DNA from 3 places in the Streptomyces sp. NPDC004667 genome. Region 1 is predicted to be linked to each of the others. Evidence: riboswitches for the same ligand, from Rfam matches in the RefSeq annotation. Region 1 holds a riboswitch; each other region holds the start of a gene.

The links. A riboswitch is a leader RNA that binds a small molecule or an ion and turns the genes downstream of it on or off. The one in region 1 is predicted to bind cyclic di-AMP.
Positions count from the first base shown of each region.
Region 2: it holds a riboswitch for cyclic di-AMP, as region 1 does, so the genes downstream of both, ABZW32_RS22520 (LysM peptidoglycan-binding domain-containing M23 family metallopeptidase) here and ABZW32_RS08790 (transglycosylase family protein) in region 1, are expected to answer to the same signal.
Region 3: it holds a riboswitch for cyclic di-AMP, as region 1 does, so the genes downstream of both, ABZW32_RS00995 (M23 family metallopeptidase) here and ABZW32_RS08790 (transglycosylase family protein) in region 1, are expected to answer to the same signal.

Region 1 covers NZ_JBEXKC010000011.1:56,246-61,313, forward strand. Annotated here, with positions in the region: gene ABZW32_RS08780 (cytochrome P450) at 1-1,003, shown strand, start outside; gene ABZW32_RS08785 (transglycosylase family protein) at 1,140-2,156, shown strand; cyclic di-AMP (ydaO/yuaA leader) riboswitch at 2,431-2,600, shown strand; gene ABZW32_RS08790 (transglycosylase family protein) at 2,603-3,355, shown strand; gene eno (phosphopyruvate hydratase) at 3,649-4,935, shown strand.
Region 2 covers NZ_JBEXKC010000040.1:65,788-70,855, forward strand. Annotated here, with positions in the region: gene ABZW32_RS22510 (aspartate aminotransferase family protein) at 1-398, shown strand, start outside; gene ABZW32_RS22515 (tyrosine-protein phosphatase) at 446-1,267, opposite strand; cyclic di-AMP (ydaO/yuaA leader) riboswitch at 1,595-1,759, shown strand; gene ABZW32_RS22520 (LysM peptidoglycan-binding domain-containing M23 family metallopeptidase) at 1,764-2,807, shown strand; gene ABZW32_RS22525 (SGNH/GDSL hydrolase family protein) at 2,971-3,756, shown strand; gene ABZW32_RS22530 (MBL fold metallo-hydrolase) at 3,969-5,068, shown strand, end outside.
Region 3 covers NZ_JBEXKC010000001.1:242,579-247,646, reverse strand. Annotated here, with positions in the region: gene ABZW32_RS01005 (pitrilysin family protein) at 1-934, shown strand, start outside; gene ABZW32_RS01000 (pitrilysin family protein) at 931-2,322, shown strand; cyclic di-AMP (ydaO/yuaA leader) riboswitch at 2,551-2,709, shown strand; gene ABZW32_RS00995 (M23 family metallopeptidase) at 2,722-3,522, shown strand; gene ABZW32_RS00990 (GntR family transcriptional regulator) at 3,720-4,385, shown strand; gene ABZW32_RS00985 (HPr family phosphocarrier protein) at 4,673-4,954, opposite strand.

The DNA.
Region 1 (5,068 bases):
CAAGGCGGAGCTGATGACGCACCTGCTGAACATCGACCCGCCGGACCACACCCGGCTGCGGCGGCTGGTGTCGAAGGCGTTCACCCCGCGCAGGGTCGCCGAGTTCACCCCGCGCGTGCAGGAGCTCACCGACCACCTGATCGACGGGATCGTCGAGAAGGCCGGCGACGCCGAGCGCGGGGAGGCCGATCTCATCCATGAGTTCGCCTTCCCGCTCCCCATCTACGCCATCTGCGAGATGCTCGGCGTACCGCGCGAGGACCAGGACGACTTCCGCGACTGGGCCGGGATGATGATCCGGCACGGCGGGGGACCGCGCGGCGGGGTGGCCCGCTCCGTGAAGCAGATCCGCACCTATCTCGGGGAACTGATCCACCGCAAGCGGGACGATCTGGGCAATGACCTCATCTCGGACCTGATCCGGGCGAGCGACCACGGGGACCACCTGACGGAGGCGGAGGCCACCGCCATGGCCTTCATCCTCCTGTTCGCCGGCTTCGAGACCACGGTCAACCTGATCGGGAACGGCCTGCACGCCCTCTTCGTGAACCCGGACCAGCGCGCACGCCTCCAGGACTCCCTCGCGGCCGGGGAACGCGGCCTCCTGGAGACCGGCATCGAGGAACTGCTGCGCTACGACGGACCGGTGGAACTGGCCACCTGGCGCTTCGCGACCGAGCCGCTGACCCTCGGCGGGCAGGACGTCGCCGTCGGGGACCCCGTCCTGGTGGTCCTCGCGGCGGCCGACCGCGACCCCGACCGGTTCGCCGACCCGGACACCCTCGACCTCTCCCGGAGTGACAATCAGCACCTCGGATACGGCCACGGGATCCACTACTGCCTCGGCGCCCCGCTCGCCCGTCTCGAAGGCCAGACGGCGCTCGCGACTTTGCTGACGCGTCTGCCGGATCTGGAACTTGCCGTTCCCCCTACGGACCTGCGCTGGCGCGGCGGGCTCATCATGCGGGGCCTGCGCACCCTCCCGGTCCGCTTCACACCTTGAAACACCGGGGTCCGGCAACCCGGCGGCGGAAACCGATCGGCTGACCGGAAGTCAGCCCGGGCCCGAACTTGTGACATCCGTTCGAAGGCGGCTAGGTTCTGCCGTTACCCCGCCGTTATGCGAAAGGTGCAGCCACATGCTTCCCGGGAACGGCCGCCACAGACGCCCCCGCCAGGTACCAGCCCTGGTCGTCACCGCCGGAGTCACCGGCTCCGCGTTGGCCCTGCCGCTGCTCGCCGCCACGAACGCGAGCGCCGCCGACACCGCCACGTGGGACAAGGTCGCCGACTGCGAAAGCGGCGGCACCTGGAGCGCCAACTCCGGCAGCGGGGCTTACGGCGGCCTCCAGTTCAGCCTGGAGCAGTGGAAGAACGCGGGCGGACTCGCCTACGCGGAGCGCCCCGACCTCGCCAGCCGCTCCCAGCAGATAGCCGTCGCCGAGACGGTGCTGGCCTCCCAGGGCCCCCAGGCGTGGCCGCTGTGCTCCGCCTCGGCCGGGCTGACCCAGCAGGGGCCTGCGCCTCAGGTGGACCCCGGCGACCGCCGCGGGCCCGTCGCCCCCACCCCGACCCGGCCGGACAGCGCCGTGCCCGACTCCAGTTCGAGCGGCCGCGCCACCGACTTCGGGGCCCCGACCCCGCAGCCGGCGAAGCCGGGCGCCTCCCCGTCCACGAGCCCGAGCGGGCTGCCGGACTACCCGCTGGGCCCGAACACCGGACTGCCCGTCATGCCGGACCCGGACCCGACCGCGCCGACCACCGCGCCTCCGGTCAGCCCCACCAGCCCGGTGGACCCGACCGCCCCGGTCTCCCCGACGGCCCCGGTCAGCCCGACCGCCCCGGTGGACCCGACGGCCTCCCCGGTCCCGACCACCCCCGGCGCCACCCCCACCTCTCCGGCCGCGGAGAAGGGCGAGGGCGCGGGCAAGCACCGCGGCCCGGCGGCCGTCGAGGTGGCGACCGCGCCCGGCACGGCGTCGGGCACCCCGGACCCCACGTACACGGTGAAGCCGGGCGACAGCCTCACCGACATCGCGAACGCCAAGGGGCTCAAGGGGGGCTGGACCGCCCTCTACCAGGCCAACGAGCAGGTCATCGGTGGGGACGCGGACCTCATCAAGCCCGGTCAGAACCTGGATCTATCCAAGAAATAGGGGCAGTTCGGGCATCCGGAAAGACCTGAATGTCCGTTATCGGTAAATGAGACATGCGTCTCTTCCGGTCAACTGGCGTGTCTCGTTCCGGAACTTCCGCAAACCCCGCCCTCACCTGCGAAAACGCCCATTTGAGGAATGCAAGTAGGCCGGTTTCTCCCTGATGTCGCGCGTTGAACATCGGGGAGAGACCTGCCTACCTTCTGAATCGCTCGCCACCGCGGGCTCCTTCGACCGCATCGCCGAATCCTGCCGGCGGACGGAGGGAACAGTCGTCGCGCAAGCGCCGAAGGCAGGAGCGGGGGAACCAAGGTAGGCGCCGGGAAAGGCCGTTGAGAGACGGTCGCGAACGGCTAGGGGTTAAGCCACGTGCTCGACACGTGACCGGGCAACTCATCCGCCCGAACCCGACAGCTCACCTCGAAGGCGTCGGTGAGGAGAACTCCATGCTGCTTTCCGGCAAGGGCAAGCACCGTCGCGGCTCCAAGGCCGTCCGCATCGTCACGCTCGCCGGTGTCGCCGGTGTCGCCGTCGCCGCCCCGCTGATGGCCGCGGGCTCCGCGAGCGCCGCCACCGTCAGCGAGTGGGACAAGGTCGCCTCCTGCGAGTCCGGCGGCAACTGGTCCATCAACACGGGCAACGGCTACTACGGCGGCCTGCAGTTCTCGTCCTCCACGTGGGCCGCGTACGGCGGCAAGGCGTACGCCGCGCAGGCCAACCAGGCCTCCAAGTCGCAGCAGATAGCCATCGCCGAGAAGGTCCTCAAGGGCCAGGGCAAGGGCGCCTGGCCGTCCTGCGGCGTCGGCCTGTCCAACTCCGCCTACAACGGCGGCGGCTCGACCACCACCCCGTCGAAGCCGAAGCCCGACACCAAGCCGGCCCCGGCCAAGCCCGCCCCGGCGAAGCCCTCCACCCCGAAGGCCGACACCGAGACCAAGGCGTCCGGCTCCGGCTCCGGCAACTGGACCCCGTCCAAGCCCGCCCCGGCGAAGCCGTCGACCCCGAAGGCCCAGGCCCCCTCGACCGGCACCGTGAAGACCGGCAACGGCTCGTACGAGGTCAAGGAGGGCGACACCCTCGGGACCATCGCCCAGGCCAACGGCGTCCAGGGCGGCTGGGAGAAGCTCTTCGACCTCAACAAGGACATCGTCGACGACGCCGACATGATCTTCCCGGGGCAGAAGCTGAAGCTCAGCTGAAATCCCGCGTAACACCGCATCACCGGGCCCGGCCCGTAGTGCTTCCCGCCGCCCGGCGCGTCTCCCACGCGCCGGGCGGCGGTGTGTTGTGCACGGCCGCCGACCTGCGGCGGATACCGCCGAGGGCGAACAGGTGAGGGTCTTATGTCAGAGAAGAGGGGTATTCGGGCCCTTTTTCGTCCCAGGACCCGGGCGGCGACAGGCCCAGTGCCCGGAGCCGGTTAGGCTCTAGTCGGCAAGGCCGTCCCACGGCCACCCGCCACCGCACACCCAGCGTCACATCCCAGAAGGAGATGCTCGTGCCCTCCATCGACGTCGTCGTAGCCCGGGAAATCCTGGACTCCCGAGGCAACCCCACGGTCGAGGTCGAGGTGGGCCTCGACGACGGCAGCACCGGCCGTGCTGCCGTTCCGTCCGGTGCCTCCACCGGAGCGTTCGAGGCCATCGAGCTCCGTGACGGTGACCCCAACCGTTACATGGGCAAGGGCGTCGAGAAGGCCGTCCTCGCCGTCATCGAGCAGATCGGCCCGGAGCTCGTCGGCTACGACGCCACCGAGCAGCGCCTGATCGACCAGGCCATGTTCGACCTGGACGCCACCGACAACAAGGGCTCCCTCGGCGCCAACGCCATCCTCGGCGTGTCCCTCGCCGTCGCGCACGCCGCGTCCGAGGCCTCGGACCTGCCGCTCTTCCGCTACCTCGGCGGCCCGAACGCGCACCTGCTGCCCGTTCCGATGATGAACATCCTCAACGGTGGGTCGCACGCCGACTCCAACGTGGACATCCAGGAGTTCATGATCGCCCCGATCGGCGCGGAGTCCTTCTCCGAGGCGCTGCGCTGGGGTGCCGAGGTCTACCACACCCTCAAGAAGGTCCTGCACACCAAGGGCCTCTCCACCGGCCTGGGCGACGAGGGCGGCTTCGCCCCGAACCTGGAGTCCAACCGCGCCGCGCTCGACCTCATCATCGAGGCCATCAAGCAGGCCGGCTACACCCCGGGCAAGGACATCGCGCTCGCGCTCGACGTCGCCGCGTCCGAGTTCTACAAGGACGGCAAGTACGAGTTCGAGGGCCAGTCCCGCTCGGCCGCCGAGATGACCGACTACTACGCCGAGCTCGTCGAGGCGTACCCGCTGGTCTCCATCGAGGACCCGCTGTTCGAGGACGACTGGGCCGGCTGGAAGACCATCACCGACCGCCTGGGCGCCAAGGTCCAGATCGTCGGCGACGACCTCTTCGTCACCAACCCGGAGCGCCTGGCCCGCGGCATCGAGGAGGGCTCCGCGAACGCCCTGCTCGTGAAGGTGAACCAGATCGGTTCGCTGACCGAGACCCTCGACGCCGTCGAGATGGCCCAGCGCAACGGCTTCAAGTGCATGATGTCGCACCGCTCCGGCGAGACCGAGGACGTCACCATCGCCGACCTCGCCGTCGCCGTGAACTGCGGTCAGATCAAGACCGGCGCCCCGGCCCGCTCGGACCGCGTCGCCAAGTACAACCAGCTGCTGCGCATCGAGGAGATCCTCGACGACGCCGCGGTGTACGCGGGCCGCTCGGCGTTCCCCCGCTTCAAGGGCTGACGCCCTGAAGCTCGGCGTCCCCCGCTTCAAGGGCTGACGCCCTGAAGCTCGGCGTCCCCCGCTTCAAGGGCTGACGCCCTGAAGCTCGGCGTCCCCCGCTTCAAGGGCTAATCACCGCCTTCGGCGCTGGCCT
Region 2 (5,068 bases), on a different contig from region 1:
CGACGGGCGACCTGCTGCGCGGGCGGCTCGCGGCGCTGGTGGACGAGTACGAGCTGCTGCACGAGGTGCGGGGGCGCGGCCTGATGATCGGCATCGAGTTCGGCCGGCCGTCCTCCCTGGGGCTGCGCAGCCGCTGGGCCGTGCTCCAGGCGGCCCGCAAGGGCCTGTTCGCGCAGATGGTCGTGGCGCCGCTGCTGAACCGGCACCGGATCCTGACCCAGGTCTCCGGCGACCACCTGGAGGTCATCAAGCTCATCCCGCCGCTGATCGTGGACGAGGGGGACGTGGACCGGTTCGTCGGGGCGTTCCGCGAGGTCATGGACGAGGCGCACGGCGGGGGCGGCCTGATGTGGGACTTCGGCAGGACCCTGGTCAAGCAGGCGGTCGGCAACCGCTGAGCGGGCGGCGGGGGCCGGGTGTGCCCCCGCCGCGGGCCCCGTCGGCGTCAGCCGACGAGGAGCCGTTCGCGCAGCCGCTCCAGCGTGGCGGGTGCGAGGCCGAGTCCCCCGGCGAGGTAGCCGTCCACCCCGCCCCACTGGCCGTCGATGGTGTCGAACGCCGCGAGCAGGTACTCGGCGCGCGCCTCGAAGAGCGGGGCCAGCAGCTCCATGACCTCGGGGGAGCGGTCCTCGGGCGCGTCGCCGCCGCGCCGGACGCGGTAGCGGTTGTGCGGGGCGTTGGACTCCAGGTAGTCGGCGACGATCGCGTCGCGCCCGACGCCCAGGGCGAGCAGGGTGACGGCGATCGACAGTCCCGCGCGGTCCTTGCCCGCGGCGCAGTGCATCAGTGCCGGGACGCTGTCCTCGGCGAGCGCGCGCACCACCCGGCCGTGCTCGGCGGTGCGGGTGAGGATGATCGTCCGGTACGAGTCCCTCATGCGGGCGGCCGCCTTGCCGTCGCCCAGGACGGTGCGGAGCCGGGCGAGGTCCCCGTCGCGGACCATCTTCCAGAACTCCCGTCCGTCGGCCGGATCCGACAGCGGGATGTTCACGTTGCGCACGCCCGCCAGCTCGACGTCCGGGCCCTCCAGGGCCTGGTCGGCTCCGTTGCGGAAGTCGAAGACGGTGTGCAGCCCGAGGGATTCGAGGAACTCCGTATCGGTTTCGGTGGCATGTGCGAGATGTCCGCTTCGGAACAGTCGTCCCGGCCTGACCCTCCGCCCGTCGGCGGCCGACAGGCCGCCCACGTCACGGAAATTGCGCACTCCGGAGAGCCCGCGCTCCGGCTCCGGGGTGCTCGACGGGGGCTGGGGTATCTGCTGGGTCACGTGCGCTCCTCCGCGTGTCCTGCGTGTGTCCTGCGTGTCCGAATTGATCTGGTTGGGAACAACTTGCCATATGTGGAGGCGAGATCGCGCCAGGCCCCGTGAGCCAGATCATACGGTGACCGTCCGTGCCTGATCGCGAAATCCGAATTCCCTTGCCAGGGCGGTTGTTGCCGCAGGGGAATGGACGGAGGGTGACGGGAATTCCGTTGATCCCTCACGCCTGCTATTCCGTCAGGGAATTCACGGCTTGTTGTGCGCACTCCCGCTGGATTACCTTCGCGATCGATCCGGGTGGACCGCCTCATCCTGCCGCCGCCCGGGAACCGCACCCGACCATCGACGCGCGCGGCAGGAGCGGGGGAACCAGGTAAGTCGCCGTTCCGGATCACTTCCGGGCGGCTCGGGGTGAAGTCGTACGCGTGTTCCACGGGTACGGCCGGACATCTCCAGTCCGAACCCGACAGCTCACCTCGCAGGCGCCGGAGAGGAATTCGCCATGCCCGCAAAGGGTAAGCACCGCCGTCCGAAGTCCCGTTCCATATCCCGTGGCCTCGCCGTGGCCGGCACCGGTGGTGCCGCCCTCGCGCTGCCGCTGACGGTCGCCGCCGGCGCCCACGCCGCCACCGGGGCCGTGACGCCCGCGCAGGTGCCCCAGACCCTCCGGGCCCCCGCCGCCGCTCCGGCCGCCGCCCCCGCCGCCGCTCCGGCCGCCGCCCCCGCCGCCGCTCCGGCTGCCGCTCCGGCCGTCTACACCGTCGTCCCGGGCGACTACCTGTCGAAGATCGCCGCGGAGCGCCACCTCCAGGGCGGCTGGGAGCGGCTCTACGCGGACAACCGCGAGGCCGTCGGCGCGAATCCCTCCCTCATCCACCCGGGCCTGCGGCTGACGCTGGACGGTCCCGCCGGGACCCCCGCGCCGAAGGCTCCTGAGGCCGCGGCCGAGGAATCCTCCAGCGGGACTCCGGCGGCCGACGAGGCCCCGTCCGCGGCCGGCGGGGACACCGCCGACGCCCCCGCCGCGCCCCCCGCACCGCGGTCCGCCGCCTCGCGCGGACCGGCGGCCAAGACCCCGGCCCAGAGCCCGGCGCCCTCCGCGCCCACGGCCCCGGCCGGTTCCGCGGCCCCCGCGAGCGGTTCCGGTTTCGTCGCCCCGGTCGACGGCGGCACCTCCACCCCGTACCACCAGAGCGGCAGCATGTGGTCCTCCGGTTACCACACCGGCGTCGACTTCATCGCCGGCACCGGCACCACCGTCAAGGCGGTCGGCGCGGGCACGGTGGTTTCCGCAGGCTGGGGAGGTGCGTACGGCAACGAGGTCGTCATCCGCCACGCCGACGGCAAGTACTCCCAGTACGGCCACCTCTCCCAGCTGTCCGTCTCGGTGGGCCAGAGCGTCACCGCCGGACAGCGCATCGGCCTCTCCGGCGCCACCGGCAACGTGACGGGCCCGCACCTCCACTTCGAGATCCGCACCGGCCCGTCCTACGGCTCGGACATCGACCCGCTGGCCTACCTCCGCTCCAAGGGCGTGAACGTCTGACGGGAGCCGCGGCAGCGGCACGGACACGCGTGGGGCCGGGACCTGAGGGGGGTCCCGGCCCCACGTGTACTTATTCCTTATCCCCCGCGTGGTATAGATCACGGTCCGTCAACCCCTCATTACGTTGGCGTAGGTTGGTGACGGGGGTGAAGGATGTCGTCCCGTGGCAGCGACGAAGACGACACTCAAGACCATCGGCTCGTACGCGGCGATCGGGGACAGCTTCACCGAAGGCGTGGGGGACCCGGGACCCGGGGATTCCTATCTCGGCTGGGCGGACCGGCTCGCCGTCCTCCTGGCCGATCAGCGCGACGAGCACGACTTCCGGTACGCGAACCTCGCGGTGCGGGGCAAGCTCCTCGACCAGATCGTGGCCGAACAGGTGCCCAGAGCCCAGGACCTCGCCCCGGACCTGGTCACCTTCTGCGCGGGCGGTAACGACATCATCCGGCCGGGCAGCGACCCGGACGACGTGGCGGAGCGGTTCGAGGCGGCGGTGGCCGACCTCACCGGGGCCGTCGGCCTCGTCATGATCACCACCGGCTTCGACACCCGGGGCGTCCCCGTCCTCAAGCACCTGCGGGGCAAGGTCGCGACGTACAGCGCGCACGTACGTTCCATCGCGGACCGCTACGACTGCCCGGTCCTCGACCTCTGGTCGCTGAAGTCGGTGCAGGACCGCCGGGCCTGGGACGGCGACCGGCTGCACCTCTCGCCCGAGGGCCACACCCGTGTCGCGCTCCGCGCCGCACAGGTCCTCGGCTACGAGATCCCCGCCGACCCGGACCAGCCGTGGCCGCCCACCCCGCCGCGCGGATCGGTGGACGTCACCCGGGACAACATCCAGTGGGCGCGCGAGCACCTCGTGCCCTGGATCGGCCGCCGGCTGCGCGGGGAGTCCTCCGGCGACCACGTCGAGGCCAAGCGCCCGGACCTGCTGCCGCTCTAGGCCCTGCCGTCAAAGGCGTCGCGGGCCGGGCGCCACGGTGACGACGGGGCCCCGCGGCCCGGAGGAGCGCCCGCACGGGCGGTCCCTGGGGAGTCGGCCGGGAGATCCGGCCGACTCGCGGGCGGGACGAGGAATCCTGGGGGGCCGGTACGCGTTGGGATGGTCGTGGTCGTACGACCGTCCCACACCGCCCTGCACCTCCAGGAGGCGCCTTGACCGGCTCCCAACCCCTGCGTCCCCGGCTGCGCGCCCTGCGGCCCGAAGCCTTCGGCGCGGACCCCTCCGGCGCACGGCTGGAGCGGATCCTGCGCTCGCCGAACTTCGCCGACGGCGTCTTCCAGAACCCCGTGGGCGCACGGACCAGGCCCTCCGGGTCGATGGTCGAGTTCGCCAAGATCTACTTCCACAAGGAGCAGCGGGTACGGCGCAACCCGGGCGCCCCCATCCCGGTGTACCCCACCACCCTCGCCGAGCTGGCGAAACCGCCGGTCAGCGGGCTGCGCCTGACCTGGATGGGGCATTCCAGCGTGCTCGCCGAGATCGACGGGCGCAGGGTCCTCTTCGACCCGGTCTGGGGCGAGCGCTGCTCCCCCTTCCCGTTCGCCGGACCCAAGCGGCTGCACCCGGTCCCCGTGCCGCTGGCCTCCCTCGGCGAGGTCGACGTCGTGGTGATCTCCCACGACCACTACGACCACCTCGACCTGCCCACCATCAAGGCACTGGCCGGTACGGACACCGTCTTCGCCGTCCCGCTCGGCGTCGGCGCGCACCTGGAGCGCTGGGGCGTGTCGCCGGACCGGCTGCGCGAGCTCGACTGGAACGAGACGACCGAGGTCGCAGGGCTCTCCCTCACGGCCACCCCGGCCCGCCACTTCTGCGGCCGCGGGCTGCGCAACCAGCAGTTCACCCTCTGGGCCTCCTGGGTCGTGACGGGCGGGGAACACCGGATCTTCCACAGCGGGGACACCGGCTACTTCCCCGGCTTCAAGGAGATCGGCGCCGCGCACGGCCCCTTCGACGCGACGATGATCCAGATCGGCGCCTACTCCGAGTACTGGCCGGACATCCACATGACCCCCGCGGAGGGGATCCAGGCCCACCTCGACCTCCAGGGCGGCCTCCCGCACGGGACGATGCTGCCGATCCACTGGGGCACCTTCAACCTGGCCCCGCACCCGTGGGACGAGCCCGGCGAGGGGACCGTCGCCGCCGCCGGGGCGGCCGGGGCGGCCGTCGCCCTGCCGATCCCGGGCCAGCCCTTCGAACCGGGCGCGGCCGACGCCCCGGACCGGGCCTGGTGGCGCCCCTTCGT
Region 3 (5,068 bases), on a different contig from region 1:
CGTCGTCAAGAACGAACGCCGCCAGCGCTACGACAACGTGCCGTACGGCACCGCCTTCGAGAAGCTGACCGCCCTCGCCTACCCCGAGGGCCACCCGTACCACCACACCCCGATCGGCTCGATGGCCGACCTGGACGCCGCGTCCCTGGAGGACGCGCGCAACTTCTTCCGTACGTACTACGCGCCCAACAACGCCGTCCTGTCGGTCGTGGGCGACATCGACCCCGAGACCACGCTCGCGTGGGTCGAGAAGTACTTCGGCACCATCCCGGCGCACGACGGCAAGCAGCCGCCGCGCGACGGATCGCTCCCCGAGGTCATGGGCGCGCAGCTCCGTGAGGAGATCGTCGAGGAGGTCCCGGCCCGCGCGCTGATGGCCGCCTACCGGCTGCCGCACGACGGCACCCGCGAGTGCGACGCCGCCGACGTGGCGCTGACCGTACTGGGCGGCGGCGAGTCCTCCCGCCTGCACAACCGCCTGGTCCGCCGCGACCAGAGCGCCGTCGCGGCCGGTTTCGGCCTGCTGCGCCTGGCCGGCGCGCCCTCGCTGGGCTGGCTGGACGTCAAGACCTCCAGCGGCGTCGAGGTGCCCGCCATCGAGGCGGCCGTCGACGAGGAGCTCGCCCGGTTCGCCGAGGAGGGCCCCACGGCCGAGGAGATGGAGCGCGCCCAGGCGCAGCTGGAGCGGGAGTGGCTGGACCGGCTGAGCACGGTGGCCGGCCGGGCCGACGAACTGTGCCGCTTCGCGGTGCTGTTCGGCGACCCCCAGCTGGCGCTGACCGCCGTCCAGCGGGTCCTGGACATCACCGCCGAGGAGGTGCAGGCCGTGGCCGCCGCCCGGCTGCGCCCCGACAACCGCGCGGTGCTGGTCTACGAGCCGCTGCCCGGTTCCGACGAGTCCGACGAGAACGAGAACGAGGGGGCGGAGCAGTGAGCGACACCGCAGCCGTCACGATGACCTTCCACCCGCGCCCGCAGGCCGGCGAGGCCAAGCCCTGGGCCTTCCCGGCCCCCGTGCGCGGCACCCTCGGCAACGGCCTGACCCTGCTGCGCTGCCACCGCCCGGGCCAGCAGGTCGTCGCGGTCGAGGTCAACCTCGCCGCCCCGCTGGACGCCGAGCCCGAGGGCCTCGACGGGGTGGCCACCATCATGGCCCGCGCCCTGTCGGAGGGCACCGACAAGCACTCCGCGGAGGAGTTCGCCGCCGAGCTGGAGCGCTGCGGCGCCACGCTCGACGCGCACGCCGACCACCCCGGCCTGCGGGTCTCGCTGGAGGTGCCCGCCTCCCGCCTGCACAAGGCCCTCGGCCTGCTCGCCGAGGCGCTGCGCGCCCCGGCCTTCGCCGACAGCGAGGTCGACCGCCTGGTGCGCAACCGGCTCGACGAGATCCCGCACGAGCTGGCCAACCCGCAGCGCCGTGCCGCCAAGCAGCTCTCCAAGGAGCTCTTTCCGGCCACCCTGCGCATGTCCCGCCCCCGCCAGGGCACCGAGGAGACCGTCGCGCGGATCGACTCCGCGGCCGTACGCGCCTTCTACGAGGCCCACGTGCGCCCCGCCACCGCCACCGCGGTGGTCGTCGGCGACCTGACCGGCATCGACCTGGACGCCGTGCTCGCCGACACCCTGGGCACCTGGACGGGGAACTCCGCCGAGCCGCTGCCGGTTCCGCCCGTGACGGCCGACGACACCGGCCGCGTGGTCATCGTGGACCGGCCCGGAGCGGTCCAGACGCAGCTGCTGATCGGCCGGACCGGTCCCGACCGGCACGACATCGTCTGGGCGCCCCAGGTGCTCGGCACGTACTGCCTCGGCGGCACCCTCACCTCCCGCCTGGACAAGGTGCTGCGCGAGGAGAAGGGCTACACCTACGGGGTGCGGGCCTTCGGGCAGGTGCTGCGCTCCACCGCGGACGGCAAGGGCGCCTCGATGCTCGCCATCAGCGGGTCGGTGGACACCCCCAACACCGGTCCGGCGCTGGAGGACCTCTGGAAGGTGCTGCGCACGCTCGCCGCCGAGGGCCTGACCGACGCCGAACGCGACGTGGCCGTGCAGAACCTGGTGGGCGTGGCCCCGCTGAAGTTCGAGACGGCGGCGTCGGTCGCGGGCACCCTCGCCGACCAGGTGGAGCAGGAGCTGCCGGACGACTACCAGGCGCGGCTGTACGCCCGGCTGGCCGAAACCGGTACGGCGGAGGCCACTTCGGCGGTCGTGAGCGCGTTCCCGGTGGACCGGCTCGTCACGGTCCTGGTGGGTGACGCCGCGCAGATCGAGGAGCCCGTGCGGGCGCTCGGCATCGGTGAGGTCACCGTCGTCACCAACTGACGTTCGTGGCGTCGGTGTTCGGGGCCGGCGGCCCTCTGGCACCGGAGTACGACGAGGGGTCCCGGCGGTGTCACCGCTGGGACCCCTTTTGTCTGCTTTGCAGTCGTGGTTGCGGTTATGCGGTGTGGCGTACGCAACAAAAGCGCTCGTCTGTTTGGCGATCGACTGATGATCCGCCTAGCGTCGCCCTTGCTGTCCGTCAGTTGTGCGCGCCGCACTCGCGGCACCGGGCAGCGATCGCCGAGTCCCCGTCAGGCGCGAGCCTGGGGAGCCGGGGACCCACATGTGTCCCTGGGGTGAATCGGACCACCTCGCAAGAGGGGCCCGTAGGAGACCTTCCTGCTCCGAACCCGTCAGCTAACCCGGTAGGCGAGAGGGAAGGAAAGGACCAGCCCCTTCATGGCGTTTGGCAGTCGTACCGCCGCTCCCGGCAAGCACCGTGGTTCCAGCCGTCTGAGCCGCAAGACCGCCGGCTACGCCGGCATAGCCGCCCTCGCCACCACGGGTGTGGTCGCCGCCGTCGCGGCCCCGGCCTTCGCCGCGGACAACAGCGCGCCCTCCGCCGAGGACACCGGCCAGAACGCGGTCGTCGTCGCCGACGGCCTCCAGGACGACATCGAGGTCCAGGCCGAGTCCCAGCAGGTCGCCGCCGAGGCCGTCGCGGCCCAGGCGCAGGCCGAGGCCGACGCCAAGCAGCGCGCCGCCGAGGCCAAGCGGACCGCCGAGGCCAAGGAGAAGTCCGAGCGCGAGGCCGCCGAGCGCGCCGCCCGCGAGGAGGCCCGCAAGCGCCTCAACACCTTCGTGGCTCCCGTCGACGGCTCCTACGTCAGCACCCAGTACGGCGCGGGTGGCGGCATGTGGTCCTCCGGCAGCCACACCGGCATCGACTTCCACGCGGACGAGGGCACCTCGGTCCACGCCGTCGGCGCGGGCACCATCGTCGAGGCGGGCTGGGGCGGCGCGTACGGCAACAACATCGTCATCAAGCACAACGACGGTACGTACACCCAGTACGGGCACCTGCTCTCGCTGAACGTCTCCGTCGGCGAGAGCGTCACCGCCGGCCAGCAGATCGGCCTGTCGGGCTCCACCGGCAACTCCAGCGGCCCGCACCTGCACTTCGAGGCCCGCACCGGCGCCACGTACGGCACGGACATCAACCCGCTGGCGTACCTGCGCCAGCACGGCGTCGGCGTCTGACCCGCACGCACCGCGCACCTCCGCAGTACGAAGAAGGCCCCGGCTCTCCGAGCCGGGGCCTTCTTCGCGTCCCCCGCCGCAGTGAAATGTTTCGGATATCGGGCCGTCATCGGAAATTATCGTGTGCTGCAATAGAGTCGCAGCACGGTCAAGATTCCGGCGACGATGCCGGCGGTGAATCCAGCGGAGGTCCGGCCTTGCGTATTCCTGCGCACGCGGTATGCACAGCGATCCGCGACGACATCGTCTCCGGTTTCTTCGGGCCGGGGGGCCGGCTGACCGAGGAGGTGCTCGCCCGCCGCTACGGCGTCTCCCGGGTCCCCGTCCGCGAGGCGCTGCGCACCCTGGAGTCCGAGGGCTTCGTCACCACCCGGCGCCACGCCGGCGCCTGCGTGGCCGAGCCGACCGTCCAGGAGGCCGCCGACCTCCTGGAGCTGCGGGTGCTGCTGGAGCCGCTGGCGGCCTCACGGGCGGCCCGCCGGCGCACCGAGGCCCACCTGAAGGTCCTGCGCGGGCTGGTCAGGCTGGGCCGGGAGCGGGCCCGCAAGGCGCCGGGGGAGGACCTGCGGGCCCTGGGGGGCTGGTTCCACGAAACCCTGGCCCAGGCCTCCGGCAGCCCCGGGCTGATCGCCCTGCTGACCCAGACCCGGCGCAAGATCGCCTGGATGTACGTGGTGGAGCCCCCGGCGCGGCCCGTGGACTCCTGGGCGGAGCACGGCGCGATCGTCGACGCGGTGGCGCGCGGGGACGCGGAGCGGGCCGCGGCCCTCACCGCGCTGCACGCGGAACGGGCGGCCGGGGCGCACCGGCCGCGGGTGAGGACTTCGCAACCTGCCGTACACACGGCGAGCGGCCGGCATTAACAAGCGCCCCGTATACAAAAGGGAAGCCCGCGCCGGTGAAATGCGGCGTGCCCGCTTTTCCTGTCGTGTGCAATTCTGCCGGGCCGTCGAGCTGTCCGGAAATTACTCCGCCGGGCCCTGTCGACGCCGCGCCCTGCCGAATTGCCGCGGCCGAATTCATGCGGCCGGAATTCGGGAGATCGGGTGCGGGCGATCGGGTGCGTGCGGCCGGCCGGGACGGGAAAACAGCGAAGCCGCGGTCCCCGGGGTGGGGGGACCGCGGCTTCACCGGCACCGGACCCGAAGGGTCAGACGGTCTCCGGGAGCTCCTCGAGGCCCTCGGCGACCAGCTTCGCGAGGCGGTCCAGCGCGACGTCCGCGCCGTCGGCCTCGGAAGCGAGCACGATCTCCTCGCCGCCCTGGGCGCCCAGGCCCAGGACGGCCAGCATGGAAGCGGCGTTGACGGGGTCGCCGCCCGCCTTCGCGATGGTCACCGGGACGCCGGAAGCGGTCGTCGCGCGGACGAAGATCGAGGCGGGACGAGCGTGCAGGCCCTCGGCCCAGCCGACGTTGACGCGGCGCTCTGCCATGGTGATGCCCTTCAGGTTCTTACGGTTGTCTAGACCAGTCTCTCACGACACCCGGACTGCTCGGACCGACTTCCGACCCGGATCCACCGCCGTTCGACCCTCCCCAGCTTGCAC